DNA from 2 places in the Oceanicaulis sp. LC35 genome. Region 2 is predicted to be linked to the other one. Evidence: predicted binding sites of a transcription regulator. Region 2 holds the regulator's gene; the other holds the start of a gene.
What was found. Region 2 encodes HrcA, which represses chaperone genes, less so after heat shock. Its sites were predicted from a motif close to GTTAGCANTCNNNNNNNNNGANTGCTAAC; they were not measured.

Region 1: the regulator HrcA is predicted to act here: its motif matches at 7,367-7,395, upstream of groES (co-chaperone GroES).

What each region holds. Positions count from the first base shown of each region.
Region 1 covers NZ_CP170485.1:713,687-728,261, forward strand. The annotation lists gene hisS (histidine--tRNA ligase) at 17-1,510, shown strand; gene ACFELO_RS03430 (hypothetical protein) at 1,726-2,730, opposite strand; gene ACFELO_RS03435 (glycoside hydrolase family 3 N-terminal domain-containing protein) at 2,879-3,958, shown strand; gene ACFELO_RS03440 (acyloxyacyl hydrolase) at 3,978-4,547, opposite strand; gene ACFELO_RS03445 (hypothetical protein) at 4,966-5,244, shown strand; gene groL (chaperonin GroEL) at 5,319-6,959, opposite strand; gene groES (co-chaperone GroES) at 7,012-7,299, opposite strand; gene ACFELO_RS03460 (OmpA family protein) at 7,594-8,244, shown strand; gene ACFELO_RS03465 (EAL domain-containing protein) at 8,441-9,688, shown strand; gene ACFELO_RS03470 (TIGR01459 family HAD-type hydrolase) at 9,737-10,585, shown strand; gene ACFELO_RS03475 (SIMPL domain-containing protein) at 10,586-11,308, opposite strand; tRNA gene ACFELO_RS03480 (tRNA-Ile) at 11,488-11,564, shown strand; gene ACFELO_RS03485 (alpha-ketoglutarate-dependent dioxygenase AlkB) at 11,568-12,140, opposite strand; gene ACFELO_RS03490 (M24 family metallopeptidase) at 12,137-13,516, opposite strand; gene ACFELO_RS03495 (LysR family transcriptional regulator) at 13,636-14,565, opposite strand.
Region 2 covers NZ_CP170485.1:2,915,247-2,929,821, forward strand. The annotation lists gene dnaK (molecular chaperone DnaK) at 1-725, opposite strand, end outside; gene ACFELO_RS13785 (hypothetical protein) at 1,087-1,512, opposite strand; gene ACFELO_RS13790 (FMN-binding glutamate synthase family protein) at 1,580-3,079, opposite strand; gene ACFELO_RS13795 (alpha-ketoglutarate-dependent dioxygenase AlkB) at 3,173-3,793, shown strand; gene ACFELO_RS13800 (YMGG-like glycine zipper-containing protein) at 3,908-4,276, shown strand; gene ACFELO_RS13805 (hypothetical protein) at 4,413-5,138, shown strand; gene grpE (nucleotide exchange factor GrpE) at 5,206-5,820, opposite strand; gene hrcA (heat-inducible transcriptional repressor HrcA) at 5,882-6,949, opposite strand; gene rph (ribonuclease PH) at 7,072-7,788, shown strand; gene ACFELO_RS13825 (helix-turn-helix domain-containing protein) at 7,811-8,041, opposite strand; gene ACFELO_RS13830 (DUF2975 domain-containing protein) at 8,060-8,611, opposite strand; gene rdgB (RdgB/HAM1 family non-canonical purine NTP pyrophosphatase) at 9,049-9,654, shown strand; gene hemW (radical SAM family heme chaperone HemW) at 9,651-10,811, shown strand; gene ACFELO_RS13845 (penicillin-binding protein activator) at 10,808-12,256, opposite strand; gene ACFELO_RS13850 (YraN family protein) at 12,368-12,754, shown strand; gene ACFELO_RS13855 (BON domain-containing protein) at 12,855-13,463, shown strand; gene ACFELO_RS13860 (YifB family Mg chelatase-like AAA ATPase) at 13,663-14,575, shown strand, end outside.

The DNA of each region.
Region 1 (14,575 bases), 900 kb from region 2:
CTGAGCGAGCATCCTCATGGCCAAGACCAAGGCGTTCCGTCCCAAAGCCCGTCGTCCCCGTGGTTTTGAGGATCGCGCGGCGCATGTGTTGCGCGCCGAACGCGCGCTCGTGGGCGCTGCAAGCGCGGTTTATGAGCGCTGGGGCTTTGAGCCGCTTGAAACCCCGGCCTTTGAGTATGCCGATGCGCTGGGCAAGTTCCTGCCCGATGAAGAACGTCCCAATGAAGGCGTCTTCGCCATGCAGGACGATGACGAGCAATGGATGGCGCTGCGTTATGACCTGACGGCGCCGCTCGCCCGTTTCGCCGCCGAGAATTTCCAGGATCTCGCCAAGCCCTTCCGCCGCTATCAGTTCGGTGAAGTCTGGCGCAATGAGAAGCCCGGGCCGGGCCGTTTCCGCCAGTTCGTCCAGTGCGATGCTGACAGTGTGGGCGCGCCGGGCCCGGCGGCGGATGCGGAGATGATCGCGCTGGCCAGCGAAGTCATGGGCGCTGCGGGTCTGGGCGGGGATGAGTTCGTCATCCGCGTCAATGATCGCCGCCTTCTGGATGGCGTTCTGGAGCGTCTGGGTGATGCGGCGTCCGAGAAGCGTCTGCGTGTCCTGCGCGCTATCGACAAGATGGACCGTCTGGGCCTTGAGGGCGTCGAGCTGCTTCTGGGCGAAGGTCGCAAGGATGAAAGCGGCGACTTCACCGAAGGCGCCGGGCTGGACGCTGATCAGCGCCGCCATGTGCTGAATTTCATCGAAGCCGGGCAGGTGGGTGATGCGCTGACCGGCGCCGCCCGCAATACCGAAGTCCTCAAGCGCCTCACGGCGGCGCTGGGCGATACCGAAGCGGGCAAGCTGGCGGTCGCCGATCTTGAGACGATCACGGCCGTGCTGGATGCTTTAGGCAAATCAGCCAACTGGACGCTCGACACCTCGGTCGTGCGCGGGCTGGGTTACTATACCGGCCCGGTGTTTGAAGCAGAGCTGCTGGCGGAAGCCACCTACGACGATGGCTCGCCCATCCGCTTCGGCTCTGTGGGCGGGGGTGGTCGCTATGACGATCTCGTCAGCCGCTTTACCGGCCAGGCCGTGCCGGCGACCGGATTCTCCTTTGGCGTCAGCCGTTTCGCCTCGGCCCTGTCTGCGCTCAAGCGTCTGGATGCGGCCAAGGCCGACCCGCTGGTGATCATTGTGGCGGCCGAGAAGGACCGCATGGCGGACTATTTCTCGGTGGCGGGTGAGCTGCGGGCGGCCGGTCTGCGCGCTGAAGCCTTCATTGGCGGCGGCAATATGGGCAAGCAGCTCAAATACGCCGACCGTCGGGAAGCGGAGTTCGCCGTGATCATCGGGTCCGAGGAACGCGAGAAGGGCGAGGCCCAGATCAAGGACCTCAAACTGGGCGCACGCCTGGCCGCCGAGATCACCGATAACAAGACCTGGCGCGAGGAACAGCCCGCCCAGTTCACCGTCGCGCGCGATCAGATCGTCAGCGCTATCAAGGCGCGTTTGGCTGGCGCCTGAATGTGGCGAAATTGCAGCAAGGCGAAAGATCGCCTGACTCTAGGGGCTTGACGTTCCTATGACGGTTAGGCCAACGTTTATTCAGACAGGGCCTGACCGTCTTGTCTCTTAAGTGGTGTCTCTGGGGAGGAGACGTCTCTTAATCGACCAACCAGAATCTTTAAGCCCGGCGTCTGATGACGCCGGGCTTTTTTTCTCTGCTCTATACGTATCGTCTAGCGACGGGGCGGCAGCGGCGGCCGGGGCGGGGTGCTCGGACCGCCTTCGAGCTCCTGGCCCTGTTCAGAATTGCGCCAGGCGTCGAGCCAGGTTTCCTTCTCGGCGCCGGTCAGTTCCCGACCATTGACCCAGACCCGGGTCTCGCCATCACGTTCGATGATGCGCACCTGACGGTCCTGATAGTGATGGGCGTGGCGCGGGGCTTCCACATGGTGGTCCGGATGCCAGTCCGCACGCTCCTCACGCAGCTCGGCCAGGCTCTCTTCCAGCTCTTCCCGGGCTTCACGCAGCTCTTCGCGATCCTGACGGGTGAGGGGCACCTGCTCACCGTCCTCGGTTTTCCAGCCACGCTCCAGCGTCCGGTCAATGGCGGCCAGGCCGGTTTCAAGCCCGGTCTCGGCGGCCATCAGCCCGGCCTGGGCGATTGATTCTGCATCAATGGAGATGGAGATGGCGCGGCGCTCGCTTTCTTCCGCGCGTTCCATGGCCCGACGCGCCTGACGCTCGGCACGGCGTACATGGCGCTCGGCGTCGCGTTCTGCGCGCTCGGCTGCGCGTTCGGCCAGACGCTCGGCGCGTTCAGCACGACGCTCGCTTTCCTCCACGATGACTTCGATACGGGCCTGGAGCGCTTCCTGATCGAGGTTGAGGCGATCAATGGCGATGTGGAAGCCAGAGCCTTCGGAGAACATGGCGGTGAGGGATTCGCCCAGCTCTTCCATTTCTTCCTCGAATTCCTCGATCTCATCCTGCGACCAGCTATGAGCGTCGAAATCAAAGTCGAGGGAGAGCGAGGCGGTGTCGCCATCCTCAAGCGCGTTCTCGATCACATGAATGGCGTGAGCGCCGTCACGCACGACAATGCGCTCGCCATTCACGATCAACACGTTCTGATGGCGATCATCATCGCGAGCGTACTCGGTTGCTGCGCCGGCAGAGGCGCATGCAACCAGAAGCGGGGCGGCGGTGACCGCAGCGGCGGTCGCGATCCAGTGTTTCATGAGGTGTCCTCCCTGTTGCAGGCACTCTGCTACCGCTCGCCTTACAGCTGTGCGTCCGCGGGCTTAAGTTTTCGTCATATTGGTATGCAACTGGACAGGCGCGCCGCCGGGCACTAGCAAGACCCTTGAGGGACAAGGCGGAATGGCAATGATTTCACGACGCGGCGTATTGGCGGGCCTGGCGGCGCTTGGGGCGGCTCCGGCCTTTGCGGGCACAATCACACTCGATCAGTTGGTGGGCGAGAGCCTGATCCTCGGTTTTCTGGGCAGCACGCCGGACGCCGAGGGCGCGGACCGGATCGAGCGCGATCTGGCCGAGGGGCGCATCGGCGGCGTTCTGTTCCTGCGCCATAACGCCCGTACGCGCGAAGGCGTTCTGGGACTGGCGCAACGCTTTCGCGCCGCCGCGCCGAACGCCTGGCTCGCCATCGATCAGGAGGGCGGTTTCGTTCAGCGACTGACGGATGAGATGGGCTTTACCGACATACCCACCGCCGAACAGCTGCTGGATATGGGGCTGGAGAATGCCCGCCCCGTCTTTGCGCAAGCGGCGGCGGAGCTGGCCCGAAGCGGTTTCTCGATGAACCTCGCGCCTGTCGCAGACCTTCAGCATGAGGGCAATCAGGTGATTGATCGCTGGGCCCGCGCCTTTGGCGATGATCCTGAAACCGTCGCCGCCTATTGCGGCGCCTTCATAGACGCCATGGAAGCGGAAGGCGTGGCCTGCGCTATCAAGCACTTCCCCGGTCACGGGCGCAGTGAAGGCGACAGCCATGACGGCTTTGTCGATATCACCCAGACCTGGGACGAGATCGAGGCTGCGCCCTTTGCGCGCCTGATCGATCAGGACAAGGCCCATCTGATCATGGGCGGGCACCTGATCAACCGGCGGCTCGATCCCTCGGGCAATCCCGTCACGCTGTCAGCCCCGATCATTCAGGGCCTTTTGCGCGACCAGATGGGATATCAGGGCGCAGTGATCACTGATGATCTCGATATGGGGGCGATCCGGAACCAGTATTCGCGCGAACAGGCGATCGTTCAGGCCCTTGCGGCGGGCAATGACCTTCTGTTGATCTCGAACTCGGCGGATGCCGACCCGGATCTGTCGCGTCGTGCTGTGGACTGGGTCGGTGCCGCGCTGGATGATGGACGTCTGAGCCTTGAGCGTTTGTACGAAGCCAACACCCATATTCACTCGCTGAAGACGCGCATCGGGCGGGGCTGACCCCGCCCGTCCATCGCGTCTAGCGGAAGCGATAGCTCATCCGCAGGCCCAGCTCGTCCAGACCCTGATTGCGGCCGCTGCCAAGGATCTGGCCGTGGGAATGGTGTTCGTAGAACACGCCGGCGGACCATTGCTCGCTGATGGCGTAATCCAGCCCGAACCCGGTGCGGAACAGCCAGTCTGATCCCAGAAGGGCGCGGGTGTCCTTGATGCGCTGGGCTTCAACCGGGCCGTCGCGATCCGGATACACTTCCAGCACGCCGTCATTATAGCTCAGCCCGAACGAGAACTCGCCGCTCAAACGGTCAGTGAAGCCGTAATCCCAGGCGAGGCCCGCCGTGACCAGATTGGTATAGCCCTGGGTGCTGATGCTGGCGGACAGGAAGGGGCGCGGGGACCAGACCGGCTCCAGGAAATCCGGGCTTGCAAACAGCAGGTCGCCGACAATCTGCGGGCCATCCTCGGTGTGGTCGGTCAGGTCGTGCGCGGCGACGCCAAGGCGAATCTCTTCAATGCCGAAACCGGGGCTCTGGGCCTGAGCGGCGCTGGTGAGTGACAGAGCGAAAAGCGCGGCGGCGATACGAAGCATGTAAGAAACCTCTTGAATGGATATCCCTGACATACCGCCATGGTTAAACCTTGACCAGCCGTGTGATGACAACCGTCGAGAACCATTGTGATCTGTTGCCTCGAAGTCGCTGGCGGCATCTGAGAGAAATCGCGTGTATGGACACAAAATAACGTGTGTGCAGGCACGGTTTTAGTAGCTTGAGGGCGAAATCTGACTGGAATGGCTCACCGTGATGAAACAAGACCGGCCTCGCTCCCCCAAGAAGACTGCTGTGATCGATTTGCGGCTGTCTGACGAGCTCAAGCAAGCCTTCGTGGCCCAGTGCCAGGAGGACAATGAGACCGTCAGCGGGGTCCTTCGCGGTTTCATCACCGCTCATCTAAGAGCGCGTGCAAAACAGAAAGCCGCTCAGCGGCTTCGAAGGAGTCTTCTGACCATGATTGAATCCCTGCGTATGATCCTGACCACTGGCGTCACCGGCGGCGGCGCCGTTGCGGCGGCTCTCATTCTGAGCCCGGTGGCCATTGAGGTGCTTTCAGACGCCCCTGTCGGCGGGCCGATCGTGTCCGCTGAAGCGCCGTCAGAGGGCGTGACGGTTGCTCTGTTCGAAGTGGCCCCGATTGCGCCGACGACGGGCCCTGAAGTCACGGCAATGTCTGAGGGGCAGAGCGACGGGCCGGTCTCCCTGTCGACACGGGTTGCCGCGTCGCTCTAGGGGCGGCGGCGCCAAACAAAAAGGGCGGCTCCATCGAGCCGCCCTTTCCATTTGGTTGCGTGTGCAAGCGGAGCTTAGAAGCCCATGCCGCCCATGCCGCCCATGTCCGGAGCCGCCGGAGCGCCGCCGTCTTTCTTGGGCTTTTCAGCAATCGCCGCTTCGGTGGTGATCAGCAGGGAGGCGACGGAAGCCGCGTCCTGCAGAGCGATGCGGGAGACCTTCACCGGGTCGATGACGCCGGATTTCACCAGGTCTTCGTATTCGCCGGTCTGAGCGTTGTAGCCGAAGTTCACATCGGAGCTTTCGAGCACTTTGCCCACCACGATGGAGCCTTCAACGCCAGCGTTCTCGGAGATCTGGCGGATCGGAGCCTGCAGCGCGCGCGCCACGATGGCGACGCCCTGGTTCTGGTCTTCGTTGTCGCCGGTCACGCCATCAAGAACCTTGGAGGCTTTCAGCAGCGCGATGCCGCCGCCCGGAACGATGCCTTCTTCCACCGCAGCGCGGGTGGCGTTCAGGGCGTCGTCGACGCGGTCCTTGCGCTCTTTCACTTCGATTTCCGAAGCGCCGCCGACCTTGATCACCGCAACGCCGCCAGCCAGCTTGGCCAGACGCTCTTGCAGCTTCTCTTTGTCGTAATCAGAGGAGGTGTCCTCGATCTGACGACGGATCTGGTTCACGCGGCCTTCGATGGCTTCTTTCTCACCTGCGCCGTCCACGATGGTGGTGTCGTCTTTGGTGATGTTGACCTTCTTGGCGGTGCCCAGCATGTCGAGCGAGACGTTCTCGAGCTTGATGCCGAGATCCTCGGAGACGACCTGACCGCCGGTGAGGACGGCGATGTCTTCGAGCATGGCCTTGCGACGATCGCCGAAGCCCGGAGCCTTGACGGCTGCGATTTTCAGGCCGCCACGCAGCTTGTTGACCACCAGGGTCGCCAGCGCTTCGCCTTCAACATCTTCTGCAATGATCAGCAGCGGACGGTTGGACTGGACGACAGCTTCGAGGACCGGAAGCATCGGCTGCAGGGAAGACAGTTTCTTCTCGAACAGCAGGATGAACGGGTCTTCAAGGTCGGCCACCATCTTGTCGGCGTCGGTGATGAAGTACGGCGACAGGTAGCCGCGGTCGAACTGCATGCCTTCCACGACGTCGAGCTCGGTCGCCAGCGACTTGGCTTCCTCGACGGTGATCACGCCTTCATTGCCGACTTTCTCCATGGCGTTGGCGATCATCTCGCCAATTTCTTTTTCGCCGTTTGCGGAGATGGTGCCGACTTGCGCGACTTCAGACGAACCCTTGATCGGGGTCGCGGTGGATTTCAGCTGCTCGATGACCAGGGCCACGGCCTTGTCGATGCCGCGCTTGAGGTCCATCGGGTTCATGCCGGCGGCGACAGACTTCATGCCTTCGCGCACGATGGCCTGGGCCAGAACGGTTGCGGTGGTGGTGCCGTCGCCCGCTTCGTCATTGGTGCGGGAAGCGACTTCGCGCACCATCTGGGCGCCCATGTTCTCGAACTTGTCTTCGAGTTCGATTTCCTTCGCCACGGACACGCCGTCCTTGGTGGTGCGCGGTGCGCCGAAGGATTTCTCGATCACCACATTGCGGCCTTTCGGGCCCAGGGTGACTTTCACGGCGTCGGCGAGGATATCCACGCCCTTGAGCATTTTTTCGCGGGCGGAAGCGCCGAACTTAACGTCTTTGGCAGCCATTGTTCGTCCCTATCTTTGAGTAGATGTCAGTCTTTGAGCGAATGCGCGGCGATTAGCCGATCACGCCCAGGATGTCGGACTCTTTCATGATCAGCAGATCCTGACCTTCCAGAGCGATCTCGGTGCCGGACCATTTGCCGAACAGGATGCGGTCGCCGACCTTGACGTCCATGGCGATCAGCTCGCCCTTGTCGTCACGGGCGCCCGGGCCCACAGCCACGATTTCACCTTCTTGCGGTTTTTCCTTGGCGGTGTCGGGAATGATGATGCCGCCAGCGGTCTTGGATTCTTCCTCGACGCGCTTCACCACAACGCGGTCCTGGAGAGGACGAAAGTTCATTGCCGGTACTCCGTTTTTGAGCTTTGGCTCGTGTGAGAACTGTTTGAGCGGACCAGGGGGCGAGGGCGTTAGCACTCTCTTGCCCTGGCTGCTAACAGCGGCGGAGGTAAGAGGCTGGGCGCGAGGCGTCAAGAGCGTCGGGCGACATTTTTCCGCCCATATTTTCAGCTTCTTCGGCGCTGGTTCAGACTGCGTTCATGCGCCCGTCGCGCATAGTTGTTAAGATAGAGCTATCTAGACGTGGAACTTTCAGAGTAGTTCTGCGTTTTAGGGGACGCTTACGGGAGAGATTTGATGTTTCGTTCTTTGATCGCTGCTGCTCTGGCGCTTGGCCTGGCAGCTGCATGCACCACCACCGACCAGTACGGCAACGTGACCCGCAACAACACCGGCACCGGCATTCTCGCCGGCGCAGCCGCTGGCGCCCTTCTGGGCACGCTGGCGGGCGGTGATGACCGTCGCAACGCCCTGATTGGCGCAGGCGTGGGCGCCCTCGCGGGCGGCGGCGTCGGCAATTATATGGACCGCCAGGAAAACGCGTTCCGCGAACGCCTTCGTGGTTCGGGCGTGACCGTGCGTCGCGTCGGCAATGACCTGTATCTGGTGATGCCGGGCGATGTGACCTTCGCCACCAACTCCGCTCAGATCGATGGCCGTTTCGGTCCGGTCCTGAACGATGTGGCTGACGTGCTGATGACCTATCCGGCCACCTATGTGGACGTGATCGGCCATGCCGACAGCGTGGGCGACGCCACCTACAACCAGACCCTGTCCGAGCGCCGGGCCAGCTCTGTCGCCGCCGAGCTGATTGCACGCGGCGTCATGCGCGACCGCCTGTATGTGGCCGGCATGGGCGAAAGCCAGCCGATCGCCTCCAACGACACCGACTCCGGCCGTGCGGCCAACCGTCGGGTCGAGATCAAGATCGCCCCGCACACCTCGTAAGCCACGAGGCGGGAGACCGCGATTAACCGAAGGCGCGTCCGCATGTGCGGGCGCGCCTTTGTTTTTTCCGTTTGTCCACGGCTCACAGCGTTAACGTTCTGACAAGTCCGGTTAACGCAGCTTATGATCGCTGAAATGAGTGTGATTCGTTGCGCTTAGGCCGAGCGGGCCAAAGCAGCGACATTCAGGAGCGACGATGCCGCGCGCAAGCGACATATTGGTGATCTTAACCTATGCGATGGTCGCCATCGTCGCCGCGCTCGCGTTTGACCGGTTCGGGCTGATGTCGGCCGAGCTCGCCTGGATGATGGGCGCGCTGGTCTTCCTGATTGGCGGGCAGGTCCACGCCTCGGTCGCCCGCGCTGAAGAGCGCAAGGTCTTTGAAGACGAGATCCACCAGCTCAAGGCCGCAAACCTGACCATGCTGGATGAGTTGAGTGCGGCGCAGGACCGGATCGACGCGCTGGCGGAGACCGCCACGGCCAGCCCGTCAGCGCCGGTAGTTGAAGCGCCTGCCGCCCTTGAGCTCAACCAGCCACTTGCCGCGTCCAGCGGCGATGCGCATGGCGCCGATGAGCGTCTGGTTGCAGAAATCCTTGCCAGGCTTGACGGCGGTCGGGGCGCTCCGATGGAAGCCCAGGCCCCGGATGCGGCCGATCTGGTGCGCCGGGCGCTCGATGATAACCGCGTCGATCTGTATCTCCAGCCGGTCGTCGGCCTGCCCCAGCGTCGCACCTATTTCTACGAAGGTTATACTCGCATCCGTGACGAGAGCGGGCAGGTCATTGCGCCGGTCACTTTCCTGAAGGCGGCGGAAGAAGCGGGTCTCATCACGGATGTGGACAATCTTCTGCTGCTGCGTTGCGTGCAGATCGTACGCCGCCTGACCAAATCCGACCGCCGTGTCGGCGTGTTCTGCAATGTCTCGATCCGCTCGCTTGCCGATGAAGATTTCTTCCCGGCCTTCCTCGATTTCCTGCGCCGCAATTCCGATCTGGCGGGCGCGCTGATCTTTGAAATGCCGCGCGCCCAGTTCGAGAACCGTTCCGCGCTCGCCGCTCGCAACATGGCGCGTCTGGCCGATTTCGGCTTTCGCTTCTCGATTGATCAGGTCAATGACCTCAACATTGATCTCGCCGAGCTGCAACGCGCGGGCGTGCGCTTCATCAAGGTGGCGGGTGACCGCCTGATCGCCGCCGCCCATGGCGCCGAGCCCATCGCCGGGCGTGAGCCGGGCGCCCTGCGTCCTGAAGACGTGGCGGGCCTGTTTGCGCGTTATGGCGTGGATCTGGTGGCCGAGAAGATTGAATCTGAAAGCACCGTGGTCGAGGTTCTCGACCTCGATGTCGCCTACGCTCAGGGCCATCTCTTCGGTGCGCCGCGTCCGGTGCGCGATGAAGTGATCAGCGAAGCGGACAACAAGCTCCGCCGCGCCGCGGGCTAAGCCGATTTAGCCGTTGACCGTCTGGCGGGGCTCACCTAGTCCACAGCCATGACCCAATTCCCCCGCCTTTCCGACCTCGCCGCCGATTACGACGCCATACTGTGTGATGTCTGGGGCGTCATCCGTGATGGCTCCGACCTTCTGCCCGAAGCGCTCGACGCCCTGCGCCAGTATCGCGCCCAGGGCGGGGTGGTGGTCCTCGTCTCCAATTCGCCACGCCGGGCCGCCTCGCTGGAAACCTTCCTGCATCAGATGGGGGCGGGCGAGGATGTGTGGGACGCAGCAGTCAGCTCGGGCGAGGCGACCCATGCGCTTTTAAAGACGCGCGCGCCGGGCCCGGCCTTCAAGCTGGGGCCGGATACCGATGATGCGCTCTATCGCGATACGGGGCTGGAGTTTGCGAAACTGGAAGACGCCGCCTTCATCTCCTGCACGGGCCTGTTTGACTGGTCCAAAGAGACGCCGGAGGACTATACGGACCTTCTGACCGAGGCGAAATTGCGTCGGCTCGACATGATCTGCGCCAATCCCGACATCGTGGTCCAGTTCGGCGACGGGCTGCGTTATTGCGCGGGAGCGCTGGCGGCGAAATACGAGGCGCTGGGCGGCAGGGTGATCATGGCGGGCAAACCCCATCCGCCGATCTATGACCTCGCTTATCGCGAGATCGAGCGCCTGCGCGGTGAAGCCGTGGACAAGGCCCGCATTCTGGCGATTGGTGATGGCCCGATCACCGATATCAAGGGCGCGCAGGCCGAGGGCGTGGATGCCCTGTTCATTGCGGGCGGCATTCTGGCTGAGCAGTTCGGCGGCGCCTTTGACGCTGACAAAGCGGCCGCCCTCCTGAAGGAAGACGGCCACGATGCGCGCTATTGTGCGCCCAAGCTGGTCTGGTGATCAGCCGTCGATTTCCCAGGCGCCGTTGACGGTGATGGACACCACCAGCTCGCCGCCCGAAACCGGGGTAGCGCTGTCTTCCATGACCATGGCGCGCGAGAACATCACCGGCTGGGGCGCATAGCCGCCGCTTTCAGAGAAGTTCAGAAGGCGAGTCACGCTGAAACCGGCCGCTTCCGCGTACAGGTCGCGGGTCGCGTATAGCTCGGCCACCGCGCGGCGACGCGCTTCGGCTTCGGCCTCATCGGCTTCAGAGCTTGAGAAGGTGACGCCGTTAAGCGAGTTGGCGCCCGCCTCGAACAGGGCGTCAATCGCCGGGCCGACAGCGTCCACCCCGCGCACCAGTGCGGTCACGGTGTTCTGGGCGCTATAGCCGGTGATCTGGCGCGTGCCGCCATCGCGCGACGAAACCTGCGAATAGATCGGGCTGACATTGAGCTGGCTGGTCTGGATGTCGCGCGCTTCAACACCGGCTTCATCAAGCGCCGCGAACACTGCCTGCATGCGTTGGGAATTGGCGCGCAGGGCCTCGGCTGCGGTGCGGGCCTCGGTCACCACGCCCGCAGAGACCTGAGCCTGGTCCGGGCTGATGCGAACTTCGCCCGTGGCGGACAGGTTCAGTTGCGCGATCTGTTGCTCGGCGGGGGCGGTCTGCGCCAGCGCCTGCGCGGGCAGGACGGTGGAGCCCAGCAGGGCGACGGTCAGAAATGCGGTGCGGATCATAATAGCTCTCCCAGTGTGTGTTTAACCAATCAAAGCGCCGACAAGCGACAGGGTCATGACCGAAACGCGGTTCTTTGATGGCCGTTCCCTGAACATCCGTTCAGCTGCGCTTCGCCGTCATCCCTGCTTTGCCAAGTTCGCTTCACGCGCTATCAAACACACAAGCTGATTTTCTCAGCGGGCCTGTAGCTCAATTGGTTAGAGCCGGCGGCTCATAACCGCTTGGTTGGGGGTTCGAGTCCCTCCGGGCCCACCATTTCTAACTTTTTCTATTCATGAGTTTCATCGTCCGGAAGGTCAGGGATACGCGGCGAGTTCTGGGCTGGCGCACGCCCTTGATCACATCAGACTTTCGGGCCGGGATGGCATGGGTCCAGTCATAGCGGGCTTCGCCGGACAGGATGAGGAGTGAGCGGGGTTCCAGTCGCAGACTGATACGATCATCCGTGTGCGTGTTCCGTAGCTCCATCTGCGCGCCGCCCGTCAGGCTGAGGGAGGCGATGGCGGGACCAAAGCAGGGCGCGCAATCGATATGGGCCGATATGCCTTGCCCTGGGTCATATTCATTGATGATGACCTGATCGGGGATGGCGTCAAACTCGGATATTTGAGCGATGTTGTGAGCGAGGGGCGCGAGCCAGTCAGGCAGCGGCCCGAGCCGCATATCCGGGCTCACGGTCCGGGCGCGGTAATCATAGCTCCAGCCATAGTGCTGGACCCGGCGTTTCAGGTCAGAGCGCCAGGGCTGGCCATCCACCGTCGCAAGCAAGTCTTCAGCCGTTTGGCTGGAGAGATAGGGATCCAGAAGTCGTGCGCCGTGAGGGGGCTTCATTGCCCCGAACCGATGAGTGTCAGCTCGGTCTGGCGGCCGTCCAGAAAGCGCACGGTTTCACCGTCGAAGAAGGCGTCCTCCTCGGTGCGGAAATCCACCACCTGGCCGCCCCATTCGGGCACGGCGTTGTAAGAGGTCAGCTCGATGGACCATGCGGTGTCAGCGTTGATCAATCCTGCGCCGCGCGGATCGGCGTCCTGATTGTCCCAGAAGCCGATGGCCGGGCCGGCGCCATGGCCGTGCGTGCCGATGGGGTGGGAATAGATCGACGGGTCGAGCCCTTCCGCAATCGCCTGCGCCCGCGCCCGCGCCAGAACCTCATTGCCGCTCAACCCGGTTTCAAAGTGCGACATCAGAATGTCCTGAACCCGGTTGCTGGCGGCGAGGCCTTGCCGCAGCCCTTCGGGCGCTTCGGTCTCGCCGGGCTTGAGCACATAGGCGAGATGCTGGGTGTCGGTGTTCAGACGTAGATAGGTGATACCGAAATCGGTCCACAGAAGATCGCCCGGCTCGATCACGGTATCGCCGCCCAGCATGGTGTCGGCGCCTTCGCGCTGGATGCCGATGGAGGGGTGGAACCAGGGCGTCAGGCCCAGACGGGACAATTCCTCGCGATACCACCAGACCACGTCATCGGCGGTGGTCACCCCCGGCGTGATGACTTCATTGGAAAACGCGCGCCCGATCAGGGCGTGGGCGATCCGCACCACGCCGGGATAGATCTCCACTTCCGACGGCGTGCGGGTTTCAAGCCAGCGCACGGCCAGCGTTTCTCCGGACATGATCCGCTCTTGGTAAGCGTCGGGAAGGGCGCTGGTCATGAGCCGGTACTGGCTCAGCGTCATGCCGTCGCCAAAGGCGGTCATGTCCGAATAGTTGATGGCGATATTGGCGGGGTCGCGCTCGACGATGATGTCGGCGACAGCCTGCCATTGATCGGGTTCCTCGTCCGGATTCCAGGACGGCTCGAACAGGCCGGCGAGGCCATAGCGGCTGACCGTCAGCCGCTCGATGGGCTGGCCGTCGCCGGGGTCGGAGAAGATGAGGATGGTGCGACGGCGTGCGGCCATGCTGCGCGCATCGAGCAGGCTTTCCACTACCGGCTCCTCGAAATATTCCCGCGACATCAGCACCCACATGGGCACGCCCTGTTCGCGCATGATCTGCGGGATGATGGTGTCCAACCGCTCCTCGAGAATGCGGTCGATCACCACGGCCCTCTCGCGCAGGGGCAGGATGGGCGGAAGCCCGGGATGGCTGTGCTCGACCTCGCTCATGGGAAAAACGGGCGGCGACTGGGTCTGCGCGACTGCCGGAGCCCCCGTCATGAGTATGGCCAGCACCGTCGTCAGTGCGCTGGCGAGGGGCGTAATCATAAAGGGCATGGCTCGCGCTTTCGGGTTTCGTGACGCTGGGTCCGGGGTGGAAAGCATAATCGCGGCGCGAAAGGCGGAATGTCCAGTAGCGTACGGGTCTTTTGCGATCGGTGTGCCGACTACGTCGCCGCTTGCGCTGCAGCCGCCGCCTGCCGGAGGGCGACGGCGATTTCTGCTCGCAGCCATTTATGGGCGGGATCATTGGTGTGGCTGGATTTCCAGGTCATGTAGATACGCTCTTCGGGATAGTCGAAGGGCAGGTCGTAGATCGCCAGCGGATAATTGCGCGAGATCGCCCGGGCGAAGGCGGTCGGCATGATCGCAACCAGATCCGTCGTCATCAGGATGTGCGGGAAGGACCAGAACTTGGAGACCGAATAGGCGACGTGTCGCTGGATATCGAACCGGCGCAGCGCCTCGTCCAGCCTGGACAACGCCCGCACCTGCGGGAGTAGCGCCACATGGCCGAGCTTGCGGAAATGATCGAGCGTAAACTCGCCCTCGATGTCTGGGTGATCCTTGCGCGCGACCATCGACAGGTGCACGGGCGCGAGCGCCTCACACTGTGTCTCGCGACTGTCCAGCATGAAGCCCGAAATCACCAGATCCAGCGATCCGTCATTCAGCCCCTCGTTCATGGGCGTGTTCAGAATACCCAGATTTTCAATCGAGACCGTCTTGAACTTCTGGATCTGACGGATCACGTGCGGCATCACGATGGGCTCCATAGCATCCAGCACGACGATGCGGAAATGCCGGCTTGTGCTTGCAGGATCAAAGTGCTCCTCGGGCGCCACGCCGTTCTGGATCAACTGCAAGGCGTCGCGCACCGGCCCGATCATCTGGACGGCCCGTGTGGTCGGCTCCACGCCGCGACCGGCGCGCACGAAAAGCGGATCATCGAGACTTTCCCGCAGGCGCCGCAGGGCGTTCGAGATGGTGGGCTGGCTCATTCCCAGTCGGCGGGCGGCCTGGGAAATGTTGGCGCACGAATAGACCGCTTCGAAGACCACCAGCAGGTTCAGATCCAGGTTCTTCAGGTTCGCCAACGACTTGCCT
Region 2 (14,575 bases):
TCCTTTTTGAACTCGTCTGCGAGGTATTCGACGATACGCATGTCGAAGTCTTCGCCGCCCAGGAAGGTGTCGCCATTGGTGGCTTTCACTTCAAAGACGCCATCGCCGATTTCCAGCACGGACACGTCGAAGGTGCCGCCGCCCAGGTCATAGACCACGATGGTGCGGTTATCGCCCTTGTCGAGACCATAGGCGAGCGCTGCGGCCGTCGGCTCGTTGATAATGCGCAGAACTTCCAGACCCGCGATCTTGCCCGCATCCTTGGTCGCCTGACGCTGGGCGTCGTTGAAGTAGGCCGGCACGGTGATGACGGCTTTTTCAACTTTCGAGCCCAGATAGCTCTCGGCGGTTTCCTTCATTTTCTGAAGGATGAAGGCGGAAATTTCGCTCGGCGCGTACTTCTTGTCGCGGCCTTGCACCCACGCGTCGCCATTGGGGCCCTCGGTGATGGAATAGGGCACCATATCCACGTCTTTTTTCACGGTCGGATCATTCATGGTCCGGCCGATCAGGCGTTTGATGGCGAAGAAGGTGTGGTCCGGGTTGGTCACGGCCTGGCGCTTGGCGGGCTGGCCGATCAGGCGCTCGCCGTCTTCCGTGAAGGCGACGACGGACGGGGTGGTCCGCATGCCTTCGGCGTTCTCGATCACTTTCGCCTGATCACCGTCCATGACGGCGACGCAGGAGTTGGTGGTCCCAAGGTCGATCCCGATAACTTTGCTCATCGCGTGCGTCTCTCCTGTTTAGCGGCGGGGCGGGGCGGTGGTGAGAAGCCCGAAGCGCTTCCCTCTCGCCGGGAGCCGCCCCCCTATTGGCTCGCGTTCAAAATTTCAACAATTAGGTCTTCGAGCGACTGCTCTCCGATCCGTCAGATGGTCTTCACTTTCACGGCTTTGTGAAAAGCCATGCGTGTCATGGGGCGATTTAGGAAGGCGCGTGCCGGGACGCAAGGGCTGCTTACGCATTCAGGCGGTTATGCCGCCCTCTCCGATGCAGTTTCAGAGCAGAAATTCACGCCAGAACGACAAACCCGGCGATGCGCGCATCGCCGGGTTCAGTTCGCACCGGTCAAAGCCGGCAAACCGGTCAGGACCGGCAGGCGTTGAAATAGATGTTAAAGCGATTGCCCGGCCCGTCCGCGCCCAGCGCCACAATGGTGCTGGCGAGCAGTTCAAACAGGGTGCAGGGCTTGTCCTGGGTCACGCCATCGAGACTGACCAGAGCCTTGTCCGACCCCACCAGCATTGAGCCGCTGACATAGGCGGGGTCAGCCAGATCCCAGAGCTGGTAATTGACGACCTGCTGGCCCGGCGTATCGGTATGCGCGACCAGCTTTTCGGCCTCGTCCAGCAGGCCCTTGTTGAGGATCTGATAGATCGAAACCGACAGATCCCAGCCCAGAACATCCCCCGCGTCGCAGAAGAATTTATAGGTGTACCCGGCCGGGGATTTGAACGTGTCCCCGCCCGGATTCTGGGCATGGGCGGAAATCTGGATGTTGTAAGTGGGCACGGACGCCTCCTCAGGTTCATTGGATTTCCCCTGAGGATCACAGCGCCGCACCCATCACGCTATCGCGTCATTGTCGCGCTTCCACCTGCGGATAAGGCATGATCTCGTCCATGGGACGCGTGCGCCCGTCCGCCTCGACGATCCGCACATGCTTGCGCTTGAGCGCGCGCGGCTCAGGCACGCCGCACGAATGGGCGATCATCTCCACATCCTTGATCATCGCCTTGGCGTATTCCGCCGCCTTGACCGATTTCTCCTTGGGCTGGAGCCCGCGCTGGAGCGATTTCTTGTGGGTGGTGACGCCGGTCGGGCAGGTGTTCTTGTCGCATTTGAGCGACTGGATGCAGCCGATCGAGAACATGAAGCCACGTGCGGAGACCACTGCATCCGCCCCCACTGCCAGCGCCCAGGCGACGCCTGCGGGCGTGATCATCTTGCCCGACACGATCAGACGGATGCGATCCTTGAGCCCCTTGCGGATCAGGATATCGCAGACGAGCGGCAGGGCTTCACGGACCGTCAGACCCACATTATCCATCAACGGCATGGGCGCGGCGCCGGTGCCGCCATCGGCGGAATCGATCGTGATGAAGTCCGGCGCGCTCTCGATCCCGCGCTGATTGATCTCGTCGCACAGCTCTTCGAGCCAGCCATAGGCGCCGATCACCGTCTTGATGCCGGTCGGCTTGCCCGTGACCGTCCGCACATGCGCGACAAAATCCAGCAATGAGCTATTGTCGAAAATCTCCGGATGACGATTGGGAGAGATGGAATCCTGTCCCGCCTCGATGCCGCGGATCTTCGCAATCTCACGCGTCACTTTCTCGCCCGGCAACAGCCCGCCCTTGCCGGGCTTGGCGCCCTGGGCGAGCTTGACCTCGAACATGCGCACCTGCTCATGGGCGGCGATCTCGCGCAGTTTGTCGTCCGACATCAGCCCGGCCTTGTCACGCACGCCGTATTTCGCGGTGCCGATCTGGAAGACGATGTCGCCACCGCCTTCAAGATGCATGGGGCTCAGCCCGCCCTCGCCGGTATTCATCCATATCCCGGCCTTCGCCGCGCCCAGCGACAGAGCCCGCACTGCAGGCTTTGAGAGCGCGCCATAGCTCATCCCCGAAATATTGAACACGGACGGGGCGTGATAGGGCTTGTCGGCATAAGGGCCGAACTCGCACGGCTGGGTTTCGGCCACATCCTGCTCCAGCACCGGATAGGGGCAATTGACGAACAATACCGTGCCCGGCGGGGTCAGAAGCTTGGTGGAGCCAAACGGGATTATGTTCCCTGTGCCCCGGGACATGCGCGCCACCGCCTCGCGTTCGGCGCGGTTGAACGGCATCTCCTCGCGGTCGAGCGCGAACATATAGGCGCGAAAGAACTCACCCAGCCGGATGAAGAGCGAGCGAAAGCGCCCCACGACCGGATAATTGCGCCTTACCGCATCGGAGCTCTGCGTGCTGTCGATCAGCCAGAACAGGACGATCAGGGCGACAAACGCCCCGACCAGAACGATGAACAGCTGGGCCATCACGCCCAATACATCGAGCACCCAGGACGGAACCATGTCATATCCCCTATCGTTTGAGGCGTGAGCCTACCGGGTTCTTCTGTAAAGCTGAACTGCGCTAGCGGACATGTGACACCGTGTGATGACCCCATGATCGAGACAGCGGACGGCTTCAAACTGCTCAGTGCTTATTTTGACCGTGAGCAACAGGCGCAACTGGCCGAAGCGGTGCTGGAGCGGGTCGCCCGCTCGCCGCTTTATCAGCCCGCCATGCCGCGCACAGGAAAGCCCTTGAGCGTGCGCATGACCAATCTGGGCCCGCTGGGCTGGATGACCGACAAGACCGGCGGGTACCGCTACCAGGACCATCATCCTGTCACCGGCGAGCCCTGGCCGGACATGCCCGGCAAGCTTCTTGAGCTCTGGCGCTCGGTCTCGGGCTGGCCCGATCCGCCCCAGGCCTGCCTGGTGAACTGGTACGGCCCTGACGCGCGACTGGGCCTTCATGTGGATGCGGATGAAGATGCGAAAGACGCCCCTGTTGTGTCGGTCTCGCTCGGGGATAGTGCGCGCTTCCGCCTCGGCGGTCCTGACCGCAAGGACCCCACGCGCTCGCTGCGCCTCAACTCCGGCGATGTGGTGGTGCTGGGCGGCGCCAGCCGTCGCTTTCACCATGGCGTGGACCGGATTTATGCGGGCAGCTCCACCCTTCTGCCGGAGGACTGGCGTCCCGGTCGGCTCAACCTGACCTTGCGTCGGGTCCGGGCGTGAATTTTTCAAACTTTCACGCTCTGGCCATTTTTCCGCCGTGGTGTGAAACAAAACTCCGTCTGGATCGTTATCCACTGTGAGGGCGCGCTCTCGCGCCGAAAAGGGAGACTGGGCATGAAAAAGATTCTGATCGCGGCGATCGCCGCAGCGCCGCTGGCTCTGACCGCTTGCGCCACCAACCAGGGCGTCCAGGGCGCCGGCGTTGGTGCGGGCGTGGGCGCTGTTGCAGGCGCCATCATCGGCAACAATGTGGGCTCGGGCAATGCCGAGACCGGCGCGCTGATCGGCGCCGGCGTTGGCGCAGCCGCCGGCGCCGCCTATGGCTGCTCGCGTCCGGGTGGTTGCGGCTATAACGCCAACAACCCCAACCATTCCGAGCTGGTCTATGACCAGTATTCCAACCGGTATTATTATACCGATTATCGCACCGGCGAAACGTTCTGGCAGAACGGCGAGCCGCGCACCCGCGCGCCGCGTCGCTAATCGCGAACACAGATGAATGAACAGGGGCGGCCTTCCAGGCCGCCCTTTTTCTTACCCGGGATCGGGTAATATTTTATTCACTTTTCCCCTCAGGATTGATACTTTGCGCGCGTTTCAGCTCTGGGGGAGTTTTATAATGCGCTGCGCTCTGGTTCTCGCCACCACCTGTCTGCTCGCCGGTTGCAGCACGCTGAGCGACACGGTTGATGCTACGCCGCAATGGCGACCGCTCACCTTGTCGGCGGACACAGTCCGAAGCCTGCAGATCAGCCATTCCGGCGATGCGCCGCTCGAGGCTTCCGCCGTGCTCGCCGCGCGCGCCAGCGCGGCCCGCAATGACCGTCTGGATAAAACCACGGCCATGCTGCTGATCACCGAATCCGACCGGATGTGTGATGAGTACTTCGCCTCCATGACCACCACCGCGAACACCACCCGCGCCGCGCTCAGCCTTGCCGCGCTTGGCACCTCCACTGCGGCGGGTCTGTCCTCACCCCAGCGCAGCGCCAACCTGCTGGCGGGCATCTCGACCTTCTTTACCGGCACGCAAAGCACGCTCGAGGAGACCATCCTCGAAAGCCAGTCTACCCGGGCCCTGCAAAGCGCGGTTCGCTCAAAACGCACCGAAATGCGATCCGAACTCAGCCAGCGGATCCTCGCCACTGACGGTGAAGGCGCGCTGACCCTGATCTCGGCTCACATTCAGGATTATCATTCACGATGCGGACTGGCGTACGGGCTCGACGCCATTACGGAGGTTGTCACTGAATCCGTGAATGGCGCCGAAACCCGGGGCCAGGACGCCGCCGAACGCGCCGAAGGCAATATCCAGGCCCTCAGAGAGGAAAGCGCCAATCGATAGGTTTTCCTCAAACAGAAAGGGCGGCTCGCTGAGCCGCCCTTTTGTATTGGAGGTTCTGACCAGACGATCAGGCGCTCACATCCACGCCGCCGCCGGTGTCTCCATCGGCAGGCGGGGTGGCGGGGCCGGCGCTGACCACGACCATGGCGGCGCGCAGGGTGCGGTCGCCAATCTTGTAACCGGGCTGCATCACATGGGCGATGGCGCCCTTGGGCTGGTCCGCGGGGATTTGCGCGGCGGCCTGGTGCATGTTCGGATCGAGCGGGTCGCCCGGGGCGGGCTCGACCTTTTTCACGCCATGACGCTCAAGCGTGGCGTGCAGGCGACGCTCGGTCATCTCCACGCCTTCCAGCAGCGTCTTCAGCGCTTCACCGGCTTCCGCCTTGGCTTCATCGCTGATCGATTGCAGGGCGCGTGAGAGATTGTCGGCCACGTCCAGCATGTCACGGGCAAAGCCGCTGACCGCATAGGCGCGCGTGTCCTTCACCTCGCGCTCGGCGCGCTTCTTGGTGTTTTCCATCTCCGCCAGCGCGCGCAGCAGCTGATCGCGCAGCTTGCCAGCTTCCTCGGCCGGATCGGCCTCATCGCTCGCGGGCGCCGGTTGTTCGGTCTCGGAAGCCTGAGCCTCTTCAGCGTTCAGCTCAGCGTCTTCGGTTTCGGGGGTCTGGTTTTCGTTGCTCATGCGTGCGGTCATTCAAGGCTAGAGGGTTATCCGTCAACCCGGGGCAGCACCCGGAGCGGTCTTAGCGGGGGGCGGCCAGCAGGCGGCCGACCAATTGTGCGGTGTAGTCCACAATGGGGATGATGCGGGCATAGTTCAAACGCGTGGGGCCAATTACCCCGATTGCGCCGATGATCTGGTTCTCACGATTGCGGTAAGGCGCAACGATCACCGACGAGCCGGACAGGGAGAACAACGGGTTCTCGGACCCGATGAACAGGCGCACGCCCTGAGCCTGTCGCGCCTCGTCCAGCAAGGACAACAGGCCCTCCTGACGTTCGATATCGTCAAAGAGCATGCGGATGCGCTCAAGATCCTCGGCCGCTTGCACGCTTTCCAAAAGGCGCGACTGGCCGCGCACGATCAGGGTGCGCTGTTCAGGCCCCGCCCAGTCTGCAAGCCCCGCCTCCACCAGCGCGGACGCCGCGCTGTCGAGCTGGGCCTGCTTGGCGGAAATCTCTTCACGGATGGCGCTCAACGCTTCGTGCAGGGTCCGGCCGCGCAAACGCGCCGACAGATAATTGCCCGCTTCGATCAACGCCGCCGGCGGCAGGCCGGGCGGCGGCCGCATCAGGCGGTTCTCGACATTGCCGTCTTCGGTGACCAGCACAGCGAGCACTTCGGTCGGGGAGAGGTTGACGAACTCCACATGACGCAAGGGCGCATCATGGGCCGGGCTGGCCACAAGACCTGCGCCCCCCGCAAGACCGGACAGGAGGTTGGACGCTTCCGTCAGCACATCTTCAGGGCGTCGCCCCACAGCCGAGACCCGACTGTCAATCGCGTGACGGTCATCGGCCTCGAGATCGCCCAGCTGCAGCAATCCGTCCACGAACAGGCGCAAACCCGCATGGGTGGGCATGCGCCCCGCCGAGACATGAGGCGAGGCCAGAAGTCCCGCCGCCGTCAGATCCGCCAGCGTATTGCGGATCGAGGCGGGCGACAGATTGAGGCCCGAGGTTTTGGACAGCGTCCGCGACCCGACCGGCTCTCCGGTGTCGAGATAGGTCTCCACCAGATCGCGAAAGATCGAGCGGGAGCGTTCATCGAGCGCCATCAGGCTTGAGGGTGAGGACGTCGGATGGGTCATGACGCCTTCAGAGTTAGTGTCGCCCATCGTGGAGCGCAATCGCCAAAATCGGGTGCAAAGCGCTTTGCGCGGACCGCCGTGCTCGGTTAACACAAGAGCCAAATCAGAACCTGGAGAACACCATGCGCCCTGAAGGCCGCCAACCTGACGCCCTGCGTCCGCTCAGCTTTGAAATGGGCTGGTCCCCCTATGCCGAAGGCTCCTGCCTGATCAGCTTCGGCAACACCAAGGTGCTGTGCACGGCTTCGGTGGAGGACAATGTGCCGCCATGGCTGCGCGGTCAGGGCAAGGGCTGGGTGACGGGCGAATATTCCATGCTGCCCCGCGCCACCCACCAGCGCACCCGTCGTGAAGTGCAATCGGGCAAACCGTCCGGCCGCACCCAGGAAATCCAGCGCCTGATTGGTCGCTCCCTGCGCGCCGCCGTCGATCTCAAGGCGCTCGGCGAGCGTCAGATCGTGGTCGATTGCGATGTGCTGCAAGCCGATGGCGGCACCCGCACCGCATCCATCACCGGCGCCTGGCTCGCCCTGAAAGCGGCCGTTGCGTATCTGATGGAAGAAGGCGTGCTGAAGACCGATCCGGTCATCGCCCAGATCGCAGCGGTGTCTGCGGGCGTGGTGAACGGGGAATGCGTGCTCGATCTTGAATATGAAGAGGATCGCGTCGCGGAGACCGACGCCAACTTCGTCCTCACCTCCACCGGCGGTGTGATCGAGGTGCAGGCGACCGCGGAAGACGCGCCGATGACGCAAGAGCAGTTCGACCAGATCTTCGCGCTGGCGCGCAAGGGCGTGACCGATCTGTGCGCAGCACAGCTCAAGGCGCTCGGTCAGTAAGTGAGAGGTTCAGGCGGGCGGCCTAGTCGTCGTCCGCCTCGTCCTCATCGCCTTCTTCAAAGACAAGAAGGTCTGCGGGCTGGCAATCGAGCTCACGACAGAGCGCTTCCAGCGTCGAAAAACGAACAGCCTTGGCCTTGCCCGTTTTCAGGATCGACAGATTGGCCATGGTGATGCCGACACGATCGCAAAGCTCGGTCAGCGACATCCGACGGTCGAGCAGCATGCGGTCCAGGGTGACGCGAATGGGCATGAACGAATCCGCGCTCCCTTAAATCGTGAGTTTCTGTTCTTCACGCATGCGTGTGCCTTCGCGGAAAATCTCCGCCAACACAAGCATGGCAAGCACAGCAAACCAGGCGCCCAGATTCAGGCTGAATTCGGGAACGACCCGCGCGCCACCCTCGATCGGGCGGCCCAGCAGGGTGATCATCAGCGACAGCACGCCATGCGCGCCGTAATGCAGAAGCTGATAGATCGCGATGCCAATGGCGATCGCGCGCAAATGATTGGAGTTTTCCTCCACGAACGGATCGCCGGCGATCAGGGTCGCCATGATCCGGCGCAAGCGATCGACCACGAAGGTCACAGCCGCCAGCGCGGCGATCGCAAGGGGGAGCGCCAGCACCACATCCATCGCCAGGAACTGGCGGATGCTGAGCGGCAGATCCGAGCCGAAGCCCAGAAGGCGGTAGATACCGCCAAATACAATGACGACGATAATGAGACTGGCCAGTCCCAATACCGCCCAAAGCAGGTAATAGACGATGTCGAGGAGGATCTTCAGCAGTGAGGCCAGCGATCCCTGACCAAGCGTCTTCATGCGTCCCCCAGGGGTTTGTTCTTCGGGCCTTCGACCGGGTGGCGAGACGTCATCCGCGAGGGGAGGAACGGCGCGTCTCGTCTCACCCGGCCTAGGGTCCGGACTTTCATTAGCCGACCATCGAGGTGATCGCTGCGGCCATGCCGGCGAAAACACCTGCGACCAGAGCCAGATTGATCACCATCGCGATTGCGCTGTGACCGGCATTGTTTTTGGACCTGACCATCTCATACTCTCCTAAGTCTCTTGTTTGACCAACCAGTTTCCGAAGCCGTTCCGATCCTTGAGCGCCGGGGGTCTTCGGTGTGGCCGGGGTGTTTCCCCCTCGCCACGAGTATCTATGTAGACCACGCCCTATCGCTTCGCAACAAAAAAATATCGAAAATCGATATGAATTTTTCGAAAGGCGATATGCGCGAATGACAGGACAAGCCGAAATGACCCTTTTTTCGACCGCTCCCAAATGGGCTATCGCGAGCCATAACAAAGGCAAAATCAAAGAGATAGCCGAACTGATCGCGCCCTTCGGTCTGGCGGCGGAAGGGGCGGAATCCCTGGGCCTTCCGGAGCCTGAAGAGACTGAAAAAACTTTCACCGGCAATGCGCTTTTAAAAGCGCGGGCCAGTGCGGAGGCATGCGGACTGGTCTCACTGGCGGACGATTCCGGGCTGGAAGTGACCGCGCTGGATGGCGCGCCGGGCATCTACTCCGCTCGCTGGGCCGGTGAACCGCGCGATTTCTACGCCGCCATGGACAAGGTCCGCGCCGAACTCGAAGCGAAGAACGCCACCGATTATAGCGCCCGCTTTGTCTGCGCCCTGGCGCTTGCCCATCCGAACGGAGAAACCCGCGTCTATGAAGGCGAGGTTCGTGGCCAGCTGAGCTTCCCGCCGCGCGGTGACAAAGGCTTCGGCTATGACCCGATCTTCGTACCCGAAGGCTTTGAGCTGACCTTTGCGGAACTGGATCCGGCGATCAAACACGCCATGAGTCACCGCGCCCATGCCTTCAAACTGCTGGTCGAGGACATTTTCGGCGCATGACCGCCCGCCCCGCCCGTCTCGGTCTTTATATCCACTGGCCGTATTGCGCGCGCATTTGCCCGTATTGCGATTTCAACGTCTACAAGGCCGCCCATGCGCAGCCCGAGGCCTTGCTTGACGCGATGCTGGCTGATCTGGCGCTCTGGCGGGACAGGCTGGGCGCGCGGACAATCCACAGCGTGCATTTTGGCGGCGGCACGCCCTCGCTGATGGCGCCCGCCGCCATCGCCGCCCTTCTTGAAACCGCAGACAGGCTGTTTGGACTGGCGCCGGGCGCCGAGATCGGGCTTGAAGCCAATCCGATGGAGCATGAGCGCTTTGCGGGCATCGCCTCAGCCGGTGTCGAGCGCCTGTCGCTCGGGGTTCAGGCGCTCGATGATGACAGCCTCAAGCGGCTCGGGCGCGATCATGACGCCCGCACGGGGCTTGCGGCGCTCGAGAAAGCGCAAGCCTTGTTCAGGCGCGTCTCACTCGATCTCATCTACGCACGCGAGACCCAAACGCCCGAAAGCTGGCGCCGCGAGCTGGAAACCGCGCTCGGCTTCGGAACCGGGCACATGTCGCTCTATCAGCTGACCATCGAGCCGGGCACGGCGTTCGAGCGCAAGCTCAAGCGTGGCGCGCTCACCCCGCCTCCCGATGACGCGGCGGCGGACATGTACGCCCTGACACAAGAGGTGTGCGCCAGCGCGGGTCTTCCCTCTTACGAAATTTCCAACCACGCCCGCAGCGAAGCGGACCAGTCGGTGCATAACCGTTTGTACTGGGAGGGCGAGGACTGGATCGGCATCGGTCCCGGCGCCCATTCACGCGTCGGCGCGTTTGCAAAAGACGGACGCGCCGGCGGCGCTGCCCACCGTCGTCCGGAACTCTATATAGAGGGCGTCAAATCCGGGGATGGGCATGAGCGCGAAAGGCTCGACGCAGACGCCGAATTCATCGAACGCCTGTTGATGGGCATACGTCTGACCGAGGCCGGGCTGGATGTGGAGCGCCTTGCCGCCCTGACCGGACTGCGCCCGGATGCAGACGGTCTCGCCCGCATGCGCGCGCAGGAACTGGTCCTCGCGCGCGGATCAACGCTGGTGCTGACCGAACGGGGCCGCGCCTTCGCTGATCATGTGGCGGAAACGCTGATCCCGGACTTTGACGCCTAGAACGCCGGTTCGTTCACCGGGGCGCCAAGGTCAACATCATCACCCAGCTCAGGCGGGCCAAAGCGCTGCGGCGCCGGGTCGAGCACGCGGAAGCCGCCGCCCCGGATGGTGTAGACCGCCAGTCCGCGCTCGATCGTGCCGTCCGCGCGGAACCGGAACAGACCGTCGACGCCCATGAAGCCGTCCGGCGCGCCCAGACGATCCGGACCATAGCCGCCATCCGCCAGAAGGGCCGCCAGCGACGCCGCATCATAGCCCAGACCGGCAAGACGGGACGGCTCGGCGCCATAATAGCGCGCATACACCTCTTCAAACCGGCTGCGGGCTTCAGGATCAGGACCGGCGAACCATCCATTGGACAAAGCTGGTTCACGCACCAGCGAATTGTCGAGCCATTGGCCCGTGCCGATGAACTTCACCAGCAGCGGATCGATATCCTGATAAAGCAGAACCGGGGCCAGCATCCGCAGCTGATCGCCGCCTTCAGGGAGCAGCACCACCTGGAAGGGCGAACCGGGCGACGGGGTCCAGTTGGCGCCGCTCATGGTCGCAGCCTGGGCCGGATCAAGCTCTTCGACGCCATAGGAGGCCAGTCGCGCCGCCGCTTCGGTCATCGCCGACACGCCGCCATCATAGAACTGGCTGGTCACCAGACCCGTATTAAAGGTGCGATCGACCTGATAGGGCTCGGCGCCCTCACCGGCCGATTGCCAGACGCTGACGCTTTCAGACATCGGGAACTCGCCCAGCATGTCCTCGATCGTCTGGGCGTAGGCGGCCTGGGTGACCTGGCCATAGGCGCTGGCCGGACCGATAAAGGCGAAGCGGGTCGCACCCATCGCGCCCACATATTCGGTCACCCGCCGCACTTCCTCATCCGGCGGGAAGCTCAGCTGATAAACGCCCTCACCCGCGACCGCGCTCGACGAGGACAGGCTGAGCAGGGGGATGCCGGCGTCACGCGCCACATCGCCCGCCGCGGCGACGGCTTGCTGAAAGAGCGGGCCGATAATCAGCTCGGCGCCATCGGAGATCGCGGATTCTGCAGCGCGGCGCGCGGTTTCAGGCGTCCCGCCCGTATCCTTGGGCAAGAGCACCAGATTGGAGCCTGCGCGTTCGAACACGGCGAGCTCTGCGGCGCGCAGCAATTGGGCGGCCTCATTGCGGGCGGCGGCGGATGAGGCGCTGAACGGCAGAAGAAGCGCCACGCGCACCAGATCCGGCTCGCCTTCCAGAAAGGCCGGGGTGTAGCCACGATCGGCCAGTTCGACGGCCAGCGTCGCCGGTGCAGGCGGCGCGCCAACGACCGGACGGTCAGGCAATGTCTGGATCGGGGCGGAGGGCGTAGACGCGGTACAGGCGCTCAGCGCCATCGCGCCGCCCAGCGCCGCGATCCCGGCAAGGACTCGCGCCATGCCCGCTGCGGATGTAGTCTTTTCAACCATGACGGTCACCTTATCCCCCCGGCGAGCGCTGACGCGGCCCGCCCCTGTCGGTGCAGAAGCTAACCTTCGCCTGCTTCAGGGGCAAGCATGGGGACAGCGCAGGACCAGCCCGTGACACAGGCCCGCCGGCAAGCTGAACGTCTGGGTCGCCGGACTGAAACCCTGAGCGCGCTCTGGTTACGCCTGAAGGGCTGGAGAATCCTGGACGAACGGGCGCGGACGGGAGCTGGCGAACTGGACCTTGTGGCCCGGCGCGGCGGCGTGCTGGCCTTCATCGAGGTCAAGCGTCGCAAGACCAATGAGGCCGCCCGCTACGCCATCACGCCCCGACAGCAACACCGGCTGGTGCGCGCCGCCAGCCTCTGGCGAAGCCGACATGGCGCGCTGGCGCATCTGCAGCCGCGCTTTGATGTCATTGTCTGGAGCGAACGGGGATGGCCGCGTCATATTGAAGGCGCATTCAGCCTTGAGAGTCCCGATCTGGACGGTCTGATCTGACAGGCGGCGATGAGAGGCGGTAACGCCCTGTTTACCAAATTCTCACGCCCGCCCGTTACGCTCCGCCCGTGCCCGTTTCGCTGATGAAAGACCATGTGCCATGTCCGTGTTCCGCCTCGCGCTTGTGACGACCCTCGGCCTTGCCCTGACGAGCTGCGCTGCGTTCCAGCCCGGCCGGTCAGTCGGCCGACAGATTGATGACTTCAACGCCTCGGTGTCGCTCAAATCCTCCATGCTGCGCGCTGAGGGCTTTGCGCTCAACGGCGTGGATGTGGAGATCACCGAAGGCGTGGCGCTTTTGAGCGGAACCGCGCCGCGAGCGGAAGACCGGGTCTATGCCGAATGCCTCGCCTGGTCGGTGCAAAGCGTGCGCTCGGTGTCCAACCAGATCGATGTGGGCGGTCGTCGCGGCGTGGGCAACGCCGCGCGGGACGGCTGGATCACCCAGCAGATCCGGTCCCGGCTGGCGTCTGACAGCGCCATTCGCAGCCTCAATTTCAATATCGAGACCCATTCGGGCGTGGTCTATCTGCTCGGCTTCGCGCGCAGCGCGGCGGAAAGCGAACGCGCGGCGGCCCATGCCGCGCTCGTTGAGGGGGTGGAACGCGTGGTCGTCCTGACCCGTTCGCCCGATGAAGCGGTGGAACTGCCTGCGCGGGGCGCCCAACAGGCCGAGGCGTGTGATCTGGCGCCGGAAATTGCCGACTGACCGCGCCTGACATCTTAACATTCAAACGCATAGCGAACCTGAAAGCGTGCCGTTTACGCATAAATTCCCCTGTGGGTTGACGTAAATGCACCATGTATTCTATTAATGTTCTGGTTTTGATCAGTCCTGTTCCTGCGTTTGTGGATAACTCGCGTTAACCGTGTTCTGTGGCTGGTCGCGTTCATTGAATGAGGGCGCCATGGGCATTCGCACCTACTCCGCCGCCTTTGACGGCGCTCAGGCCCGACTGGTTGATGTTCAGGTTCAGATCGCGGGCGGCCTGCCCAATTTCATGATCGTCGGCCTGGCGGACAAGGCGGTGGCGGAAAGTCGCGAACGGGTGCGCGCCGCTTTCGCCGCGGTCGGTCTGTCCCTGCCCTCCAAGCGCCTGATCGTCAATCTGGCGCCCGCCGACCGCCCCAAGGAAGGCGCCCATTATGACCTGCCGATTGCGCTAGGCCTGATGGCGGCGATGGGCGTTCTGCCCACTGACATGCTGGCTGAACATCTGGTGATGGGGGAGTTGGGTCTGGATGGCGCGCTCGCACCCTCGCCCGGCGCCTTGCCCGCCGCCATGCTGGCCCAGGAACGTGATCTCGGTTTCATCTGTCCTGAAAGCTGCGGTCCCGAAGCGGCCTGGGCGGGCGGGGAATTGCCCATACTGGCGCCGGCCTCGCTCATCCAGCTGGTGAACCATTTCAAGGGGGGTCAGGTTCTGTCCCGACCCGCGCCCGGCGACCTGATCGAGGGCGGAGCCTGCAAGGACCTGCGTGATGTGCGGGGACAGGAAACCGCCAAACGGGCGCTGGAAGTCGCCGCGGCAGGCGGACACAACCTGCTGATGGTCGGCCCGCCCGGGGCGGGCAAATCCATGCTGGCGGCCCGTGCGCCGGGCCTGCTGCCGCCCCTCATGCCTCAGGAATTGCTCGAAGTGTCGATGGTGCAGTCTGTGGCGGGGCTTCTGGATCGCGGGCGCTTGTCGCGCAATCGCCCTTTCCGCGCGCCGCACCATTCCGCCTCCATGGCGGCCATGGTGGGCGGGGGGACTCGCATTCGCCCCGGTGAAGCGTCCCTGGCCCATCATGGCGTTCTGTTTCTGGATGAACTGCCCG